Regions from separate parts of the Lactobacillus sp. 3B(2020) genome, predicted to be linked through region 3. Evidence: riboswitches for the same ligand, from Rfam matches in the RefSeq annotation. Region 3 holds a riboswitch; each other region holds the start of a gene.
The links. A riboswitch is a leader RNA that binds a small molecule or an ion and turns the genes downstream of it on or off. The one in region 3 is predicted to bind thiamine pyrophosphate.
Positions count from the first base shown of each region.

Region 1: it holds a riboswitch for thiamine pyrophosphate, as region 3 does, so the genes downstream of both, GTO83_RS00960 (ECF transporter S component) here and tenA (thiaminase II) in region 3, are expected to answer to the same signal.
Region 2: it holds a riboswitch for thiamine pyrophosphate, as region 3 does, so the genes downstream of both, thiM (hydroxyethylthiazole kinase) here and tenA (thiaminase II) in region 3, are expected to answer to the same signal.

Region 1 is NZ_CP047410.1:199,842-203,118, forward strand. Features, by position in the region: gene GTO83_RS00955 (ATP-binding cassette domain-containing protein) at 1-1,197, opposite strand, end outside; gene GTO83_RS00960 (ECF transporter S component) at 1,199-1,759, opposite strand; TPP riboswitch at 1,857-1,945, opposite strand; gene GTO83_RS00965 (nucleoside hydrolase) at 2,597-3,277, opposite strand, start outside.
Region 2 is NZ_CP047410.1:979,899-983,175, forward strand. Features, by position in the region: gene GTO83_RS04875 (NRAMP family divalent metal transporter) at 1-349, shown strand, start outside; gene GTO83_RS04880 (hypothetical protein) at 444-983, shown strand; gene GTO83_RS04885 (FAD:protein FMN transferase) at 998-1,915, shown strand; TPP riboswitch at 1,953-2,060, shown strand; gene thiM (hydroxyethylthiazole kinase) at 2,104-2,868, shown strand; gene thiD (bifunctional hydroxymethylpyrimidine kinase/phosphomethylpyrimidine kinase) at 2,865-3,277, shown strand, end outside.
Region 3 is NZ_CP047410.1:1,832,888-1,836,164, forward strand. Features, by position in the region: gene GTO83_RS09205 (aldo/keto reductase) at 1-736, shown strand, start outside; gene tenA (thiaminase II) at 1,026-1,667, opposite strand; TPP riboswitch at 1,710-1,816, opposite strand; gene GTO83_RS09215 (RluA family pseudouridine synthase) at 1,825-2,709, opposite strand; tRNA gene GTO83_RS09220 (tRNA-Asp) at 2,781-2,855, opposite strand; gene mprF (bifunctional lysylphosphatidylglycerol flippase/synthetase MprF) at 2,998-3,277, shown strand, end outside.

The DNA.
Region 1 (3,277 bases), 520 kb from region 3:
GTCAAGGAGTAAGAGGGGTTGGCCCATCATTAGCATTATCAGAATTTGTAACTTCTTTTGTTGGCCACCAGAAAGGGAATAGACCACCCGATCTGTCAAATCGGCTAACCCCAATTTAGTGAGGGCATTTTGGAGGTTAGCTGGTGTGAAATAGGGATGGCGCCCTTGTTTTTGGCTCAAGGCTAGTTCTTCCGCTACAGTTACGTTTAAAAATTGATCCGCGGCATGTTGGAAAACCAAACCACACTTCCGGCCCCAACGCCGGGCAGAATATTTGCGGAGTTCTTGGCCCGCGTAAAGTAAACTTCCTTGATAGGTCCCGAGTTTGGCCAGAACCTTGAGCAAGGTTGACTTCCCGCTCCCGGATTCACCGGTTAAAAGACTAATTTGGTTTTCCGGGAGTTGAAAGTGGGCTTGATCGATTAAAACTTGGTTGGGTTGGGTAATTTTAAGATTTGTTCCAGTCAAAATTGCCGGAAATTGTGCAGCTGGTTTGGCTGGAATCACCGGTTGCTGATTTGCTGCTACTAGTAATTGCCGGACTGCTTGGCTGGTTAAAACCTGTGTTTGATGGTCGGTTCCAAATTGAATCACGTTAGGACTAACGGCCTGGTAATTGCTTAAATCATGGTCCGCGATAATCACAGTTTTGCCGGCCTCAACTTGGCTTTGAAGTTGCTGTAACAGGCGCTTACGATTAACCGGATCCAGGCTAGCGAAGGGCTCATCTAAGAGGATCACTGGTTTTTGCATCGCAATAATTACTGCCAAGGCCGCCCGTTGTTTTTCTCCGCCTGAGAGGGTGGCAAATTGCCGGTGGGCGAGGTGACTGATTTCAACGGTCGCAAACGCCGCTTGAATCCGGGCCGGCATTTCTACAGGTGGAATTTGCAGGTTTTCTAAGGCAAACTCTGCTTCGTGCCAGGGAGTATCCATCGCAAATTGGAGGCTTGGATCTTGAAACATCATCGCGGCTTCGGTTGCTTTGAGGCTAATTTCACTTCCAGGATCAAGTTGACCACCGTATTTGGGTAACAGACCGGCCAGAATTTTTAAGAGGGTGGATTTGCCGCTCCCGGAAGGCCCATAAAGGAGGGTCATCGTTTTCCGGGGGATGGTTAAATCAGCTACTTTTAAAACTGGGAGTTGCGGTTCGTAACTAAAACTGAGGTTGTGGATTTCAATTGCTTGGGTCATTTTAATTGGTCTTAATCACATGGGCCCGTTCTAAGAGATTAGCGACTAACTTAACGAGGACCCCGCAGAAAATAAACATCGAAACAAAGCGAGCAATCAGTAAAATCAAATTCAGTTGCAAACTAAAGTGAGCATAACCATTCCGGAACCAGTCCCACCCAAAAGTAATGAAAGTTGAAGTGAGTGCTGAAGTAGTTAACCCAAACCAATCAAAGTGCTTATAAGCCGTAAGGGTAAACCCAAGTTCGCTAGCGACCCCTTGGACAAAACCAGAGATCAGGTTGGAAGCTCCCCATTGGCCCCCTAAGAACATTTCCCCAGCCGCTCCTAAAAATTCACCGAGAAAGGAAGCGGCCGGTCGCCGGAGAAGCATCGCCGCCATTGGACCAGCCATGCACCAAAGCCCCATTGTGATATCGTTGGCCATTGGTCCCAAGCCAACTGGGGTTAAAACTATGGAGAGACCATTATATAAGAAGTCACCGGCATAGTAGATGACCCCGAAAATGATTCCAATCAAAGCCAACAAAATAACTTCCTTGAGTTGATAACGTTTTGACATCGAAATGTCCCCCTTGTGGAAATAAATTTCAATCCACGCCAACAAAAAACACCCCAACAGAAAGCCTGCGGGGTGCGGGTTAAATCTATCTTTTGCCGATTCACCGAATGTAACTCCCTACGCTGGTACTAACCAGATCAGGTTAAATGGGTATTATCTCAGCCAAAGGCACCCCAGACATGGTATTGATAAGCATATTATAACGAATTCGCTTCCAATTGACAAATAAGGTCACTAGTGACGCACCATAATTAACAGATTGTGGAAAACTTTGAAGAACACGAATTGTGAATTTAGCTATCAAAATCATCATTAACCATAACCAAGCTGGGGAAAAGTAATGATTTATCCACAATAATTTGGTGGAAAAGTTGAAAACTTGTGGATAACTTATGGATAGATTATAACAATCAGTCCAATTTAAACACCACGTACCGTGGATTGAAAAAGCATCACTAAATTGGCTGCTAATGTTAGACCACGGAAAGTGGATTAAATAGGTAAAAAGTAGAGAGGTTGGGAAAAAAGCTCCTTGACGGCCTGGTTGGGATAAGAAGAACGAAGGTTGATTCATTAGAATCGACCTTTCGTTCGCACTTATCCGCTAAGGCCGTGATTTGGAGCGAACCAGCCAACTGGTTTGGCGTTTGTGAGCCCATGCAAGGCTGAATAGGTTGGTGCGACCGTTAGGAAAGTAACTGCCATTCAGCTACTGCTTTGACCTTAGTTACTGAGTAACATTCGGAGATGAAAAAGAGGACGAGGAGAAACCAAGGTTTCTTCTCGTCCTCTCACGGTCAAATAAGTTTAAATGATGTTTATTTAGATAAAATTATCCTAATGTTCTTTGAAGAGGTTCGTTAAAAGGTCCATGAAGGTAGCCAAGTAGCGATCCTTATCAACATTAACGGCAACCTTAACGTTTGGGTTAGGATCGTTCAACTTGTCCTTGTCACCGACCGTCCGAGCGTAGTTGTGTTCATCGTAGATTACCTTCATGAAGAGGCTAATCGTTTGAATAAAACTTGGGTCGAGGGAAACTCCAACGGCGAGTGGGTCGTGAAGGGCACAACCATGCTTGTCGATGTCGAGGTTATAGTAAGCATCGATGTAGAAGTCGGTGATATCAGCGTAAGCTTTTCCGGCCTTAGTCCCAAGTTCCCGCCATTGTTGGGTTTCTTTCTTGGTTAAGAGGGTCCGCAAAGTAACATCAAGGCCAACCATCGTTAGTGGTAAGTCACTGGTCAAGACCGTGTTAGCAGCCTTAGCATCTTGATTGATGTTGGCTTCGGCAACGTCAGTTACGTTCCCTTCAACCGTTAACGCCCCACCCATGAAAGTGACATTCCCAATTAAGTGGGCAATTTCAGGATCCTTTTCAAGAGCCGCCGCCAAGTTGGTCATTGGCCCAGTTGGGATGATGATTAAGTCCTTCCCATACTTGTGAGCAGCTTCGATGTAAAAGTCAACCCCCGATTGTGCTTCTACTTGCCGCTTTGGTTCTGGAAGTTCGACTTC
Region 2 (3,277 bases), 850 kb from region 3:
AGCGGGAATGTCGTCAATTATTGGCTCAACCTTTACCTCAACTTCGTTTTTAGACTATGCGGTCAATGGCCGGTCAGTTCGGTTCCGAGATTATTTAACGGTTGGTTTCATTGCCTTTGCAACGATTGTTTTTGCCCTCGTTGGTCAACCAGCAAAGGTTCTCGTGGTAGTGGGCGCGTTGAACGGTTTAATTTTACCAATTGCGTTAGCGATCCTATTAGTTGCGGCCCTTAAAGAACCAATTATGGGAGCCCGTTACCATCATCCAATTTGGTTATCAATTACTGGTTGGATAGTGGTCCTTTTCATGGCCTTTGCCAGTTTAAAAACCATCTTTACCTTATTCTAAGTTGGTCATCATCAAAAGCGGTGGTTGAATTGCAATCAACCGCTTTTTTTGGTTCAATTGAAATGAAATGGTTATTTCGGGAGGTAAGTTGGTAATGGAGAAATGGCAAAATTACTATTCAAAAGAGGAACAAGCAGTGCTAACGGAGAAGGCGAAGCAGAAAATTAAATTTCCCACTACCCTTTATCAACTTGCAAAGGCTAATGGTCAGTTCATCCCTAAACATGCACGGATCAAAGCTTGTCAACGCGCTCGGATGCCTCTTCTGAAGGCTGATATTCAAAATCTGACTGCCTTGGCTAATGGACAGAAGCTCCCAGCATCGCCAAAGAAAAAGGCAAAGCGATCACAAACAAAAGTGTTACGAGAACGGAAGACACTACCAAAGATCACTGCTAAAGAACGGCTTCAACGGATCTTAAGCCAATATGATAGTTGGGTGCAAACCGGTGAAGAAGTTGGCATTATGCAGTTTGAAAAACACCGGCGCTATCGGATTCAAGCGGCCGACGTACTGAAGAATCTTGAAGCTACAAATTACGCTTTGAATCGCCAAGCTAACTTAATGGAAAACCAGCTCGAACGGCTAATGGAACGGGTTGAACGCCGGCAAGATAACCAACGATTTTATTGAAAGAGGATGAAAAAATGATTGCAAGACGACGGGTTCATTTGATGGGGACCGTAATCGATGTCCAGATCGATCACGAAGAGGCAGAAGCTTTGGCAGATGAAGTAGTGCGTCAGCTAAAATTGTACGAACATCGTTTTAGTGCAAATGATGATTCAGCCGAGTTAATGCAAGTCAACCATCAGGCTGGTAAGCAAGCAGTAAAAGTAGCTCCGGAGTTATTCGACTTAATACAAATTGGTAAAGATTATAGTCTAATGCCAGTCGGCAACTTAAATATTGCCATTGGGCCCCTCGTTAAGCTCTGGCATATTGGTTTTGATGATGCTCATAAGCCAGGTGATGATAAAATTAAAGCACGACTAAAACTGACTGATCCCCACCAAATTGAATTGAATCCAGTTCAACAAACGGTTTTCCTAAAACAAGCTGGAATGGAGATTGATTTGGGGTCGCTTGCAAAGGGATATATCGCTGATCTACTTACCGATTATTTACGCCAAAACGGGGTCCAATCAGCCCTTTTAAATCTTGGTGGGAACGTGGTTGTGATCGGCGGGAAGCGGAGTAATCCGGATGGTTATTGGCACGTTGGCCTGCAAGATCCAGCTCAACCGCTTGGCAACTACCGGCGGGTATTAAATCTCCGTGATCAATCAATTGTAACTTCTGGGATTTACCAACGAAACCTGGAAGCTAACCATCATTTTTATCACCATATTTTTGACAAACATACTGGTTATCCAACTCCCACCAAGATTACAAGTTTATCGATTATTTCTAAACGGTCGGTTGATGGCGAGATTTGGACAACAATGCTCTTTGGAAAACCACAAGCCGAAATTCAACGTGTAGTGGAAGGGTTACCAGGGATTAAGGCCATCGTCATTGATAACCGGAACCAGCTGTTTGAATATCATGGGCCAGGTGATTAGATTGACAATTTTTCATTACCGCTTACAATTAAATTAGAAAATGTAACTGGAGTGCCCGTGCACCGGGCTGAGATGTGTTTGAGAAACACGGATCCATTGAACCTGTGAGTTAGAACTCGCGTAGGGACGTTACGGAGGCGTTATCCTGCGGGGATAACGCCTTTTTTGATGTTCCGGAAAGGAAAAAGATGAAGACAAACTTAATTGACCAAATTAAAGCTAAACGTCCCTTAGTACTAGTAGTGACCAATTCTATTACTGCTGGAGCAGTAGCTAATGTTTTAAGCGCAGTAGGGATGTCACCGATGATGCCATCTGACTTTCATGAGGCTACTGAGCTAACCCAGTTGGCGGATGCCATAACCATTAATATTGGCTCGGTTGACAGTGATCAAGCGGCTTTAATTGATGCGGTGATGGCGACTGCAACCCAACTGAGTAAGCCAATTGTCTTAGATCCGGTTGCAGTAAGTGCGAGTCAAGCTCGGCAAAGTTTAGTCCAATCAATTCTAAAGAAAGGGGTAACTTTAATCCGTGGTAATGCGAGTGAGATTGCTTATTTAGCAGGAATTCAAAGTCGCGCCCGGGGGATTGATGCCGGAGACGAAAATAATCCGGCTTACCTGGCCCAACTTTGTGCGCAAAAGCAGCATTGCTTAGTGGTTCTTTCTGGGCCAATTGACTACGTAAGTGATGGCAAAACCACGGTTGAATGTACGATGGGAAGTCCAATGATGCCAAAAGTCGTTGGAACTGGTGACATGCTTTCGGCTTTTTTGAGTGGTTGCCTTAGCTTACCGATTAGTCAATTTGAAGCTGTCAAATTTGGAACGGAATACTTTGGCCAGGCAGGACAAAGAGCAGACACCGGGAAACTTGGTGATTGGTCGGCTAATTTCTTAACGATCTTGGACCAAGCAAATTCAAAAAGTTGGAAGGGAGTAGAAAAATGAAAAAACAATTTCCTCAAGCTTTAACAATCGCTGGATCTGATTCTGGTGGTGGGGCTGGCATGCAGGCAGATTTAAAAACGATGCAAATGCGACATGTTTTTGGGGCGTCTGTGGTAGTTGCTGTAACCGCCCAAAATACTCGCGGGGTAAATGATGCTTTTACCCTACCTAAAACAATTATTGATGAGCAATTTGAAGCGGTTGCTGATGACTTAGCGATTAAAGCTGTCAAAAGTGGCATGTTAGCCAACAGTGACACGGTGCGGACGGTTGCTAAAAATTTACGGAAGTTTAATTTTGGCCCTTATATTCTTGATCCGGTAATGGTTGCTAAAGGGGGTGCTCATTTATTGACTGATGATGCTGTAGCAACGGTTAAACAGGAATTGTTACCACTTGCAAGCTTAGT
Region 3 (3,277 bases):
AGCCTACGAGACTGGCTACCGGCTAATTGATACGGCACAGCTTTATGAAAATGAAACCGTCCTTGGTAATGCCATCAAGAGCTTAGGGGCTCCGCGGGATCAATACTTTATAACCACCAAGGTGGCAGAAAAGAATCAAGGCTATCAAACTGCCATTGACTCAGTTAAGGAATCTCTGAAAAAGCTGCAACTCGATTACGTTGATCTGCTTTTGGTTCACTGGCCAATTCAAAATCACTTCTTTGAAACCTGGCGGGCTTTTGAAGATATGAAAAAACAAGGTTTGACCAGGTCAATTGGGGTTTCTAACTTTGGAATTGCTCATCTCGAACTTTTAGCCACCCAAGCTAACGAACGCCCAGTTGTTAACCAAGTCGAACGGCACCCTGGCTTAAATCAACTCGCCCTCTTGAATTATCACCGGAACCACGGGATTGTTACCCAAGCCTGGTCGCCATTAGCCCGGGGAAAATATCAAGATACCCCAGTCCTAAAGGCGATTGCTGAGCACCATCACAAATCGGTTGCTCAAGTCATCCTACGCTGGCACTTACAAGGCGGCGTAGCAATCATCCCTAAATCATCCCATCATGAACGAATTCAAGCAAATGCGGATCTTTATGACTTTGAACTTTCAAATGCCGAAATGAATCAAATTAACCAACTAAATCGCTTTGCCCGGACTGGTCGCGAACCAGAACTAGTCTTTGAAAACAACGAACAGTATCAACGATAGTCAAAAAAAGACCGGAAAAACCTTCAGTTTCTCTCCGGTTTCTCTTGCATCTCCGAATGTTACTCAGTAACTAAGGTCAAAGCAGTAGCTGAATGGCAGTTGCTTCCCTACGGTCGCACCAACCGATTCAGCCTTGCATGGGCTCACAAACGCCAAACCAGTTGGCTGGTTCGCTCCAAAGCACGGCCTTAGCGGATAAGTGCGAACGAAAGGTCGATTCTAATGAATCAACCTTCGTCCTTCTTATCCCAACCAGGCCGTCAAGGAGCTTTTTTCCCAACCTTTCTTATTACCAATTTTCCTTTGTCAAAGCCATTTGCCAGAAATGAACCTCATAGTAGCAAGACTTCGCAAAGGCTCCTCGCATCAAAGCTTGCGTTGGTTGATCAACTTGTAAGGCTAGCCGATCAACGATTGCCCGCATTTGGGTTGTACTCGTCGTAAAATCCTCCCCACCATAACTATCAAAGAAAGCTTGATAGATTGGATCTGGACTTTGTTTTTGGGCAAGCCCTTTGCCAACTTCATTATAAAGCCAATAACACGGCAACAAGCCAGCTGTTGCCACTGCAACCCCAAACTTTGTTAATTGATAGTACATGTGAGTAATATAAGCATAGTTCGTTGGTGCCGGATTAGTTTGATCAAGTTCGGCTAAAGTAATCTGTAATGCTTGGTGCAATGCTTGGCGGGCTTGATCTTCTCCGGCACCCAAACTAAGCAATAACTTAGCATCATCAGCCGGTAAATGTTTGGCGACTAATTCATGGAGATGCTGGAAATTACGCAAGTATTGGTGATCTTGGCATAAGTAATACCGAAAAGTTTCCTTAGGTAAGCTCCCATCCACAAGCTGCTGAATAAAGGGATGGTGGACACTCTGGTCGTGACAAGCCATAATGGTTGTTTTAAGGGTATCAGTAAACTTCATTTTGCTTCCTTTCCGGACGAAAAAAGGCGCTATCCTCGCCGGATAACGCCTTCCGTAACGTCCCTACGCGAGTTCTAACTCACAGGTTCCAAGGATCCACGTGTTTGCACGCATCTCAGCCCGGCCCACGGGCACTCCAGTTACAATTTATCTGTTTTTAGTTTAGTTGATCCCATAATTCTTGTAAAGCTTGGGGCAAATCTGCCTTAAATGAAAGTTCTTTTTCCGTAAAGGGATCCATAAATTCCAGCCTAGTTGCGTGTAAGGCCTGGTGTTCTACCCGGTCTAATTCACCACCATACAGGTGATCCCCCACTAAGGGGTTCCCTAGCCAACTTAAATGAACCCGAATTTGGTGGGTCCGGCCAGAATGGAGGCGTAAGCGAACCAGGCTATGGTTAGCTTTGGTTTCTTCCACCCAGTATTCCGTTTTAGCGGGTTGACCATCTGGGCTTATTTCCCGGGAAATTTGATCCTTAATCCGGGCAATTGGTTGATTGATCATACCATGCTCAAGTGGCAAATGACCACTGACGATTGCCAAGTACTCCTTCTTAACCTGGTGGGTTTGCACCTGTTGACTAATCATACTAGACGCCACCCGATGCTTTGCAACTAACATTAGGCCACTAGTAAAGCGATCGAGCCGGGTAATTAAATGGGGGCGTTGGTCTTCAGCACCTTTTTGAATCAAGTTTCCTTTTACCCGATTAAGGACAGTATCATTTTGTTCGGTTGGTCCAGGCACAGAGGATAAACCAGCTGGCTTATTAACTACCAACCAATTTGCGTCTTCATAGACAATCGTCAAGGGACCGTCAGACACCGCAACCGTTGGATCAACTGGTTCCGGGTCGACCTTAATCGTTAAAGGTTGGTTAGGCAAGATCTTCGTCGTTGGCCGCACCTCACGATGGTCAACCATCAATACCCCAGCCCCATTTTTAATATCGTTAAATAATCGGTGCCCCATCCCCAAACTTTGGAGATACCGTTTAATCTTGATTGGCTCAGTCCCGTGGTAATACCAAGTATTTTCCATATTTTCCTCCATTTTCTGATACAAGAAAACCCGGAAAGAAACAACTACTTCCTTCCGGGCTCTTTAATTAGCGGTCCATGCGGGACTCGAACCCGCGATCTCATCCGTGACAGGGATGCGTCCTAAACCAACTAGACCAATGGACCAATAAAGCACAAGTAATAATATACCGGAACTCACTTCAATCGTCAACTATTTTCATGATTTCTTGCTAAATTTTCGAAAAAAATGTAACTTAGAAAGGAATACATCGTTTTTTTCTTACTATACTTCAATTTGGGGGTAGCTATGCAAACCTTTTGGCAAACTGCAGAACGTTTTTGGCAACATTATGCCCGGATCTTAAAGCTTATTTTTATTACCTCAGTCATCCTCTTCGTCGTGATTACGTTGGGAAACTTTTTTAAAACTGTTGATTGGGGAGCAGTTGATGCAGAACTAACTACCCTCCCCCTTAGTACACTTCTCCTCTTAACTTTCGGGGGCCTAGTTGCGATCTTACCAATGACGGGTTATGACATTGCTATTACCCACCTCTTGCCAGGTAAATTTAACCGGTTTTACATTT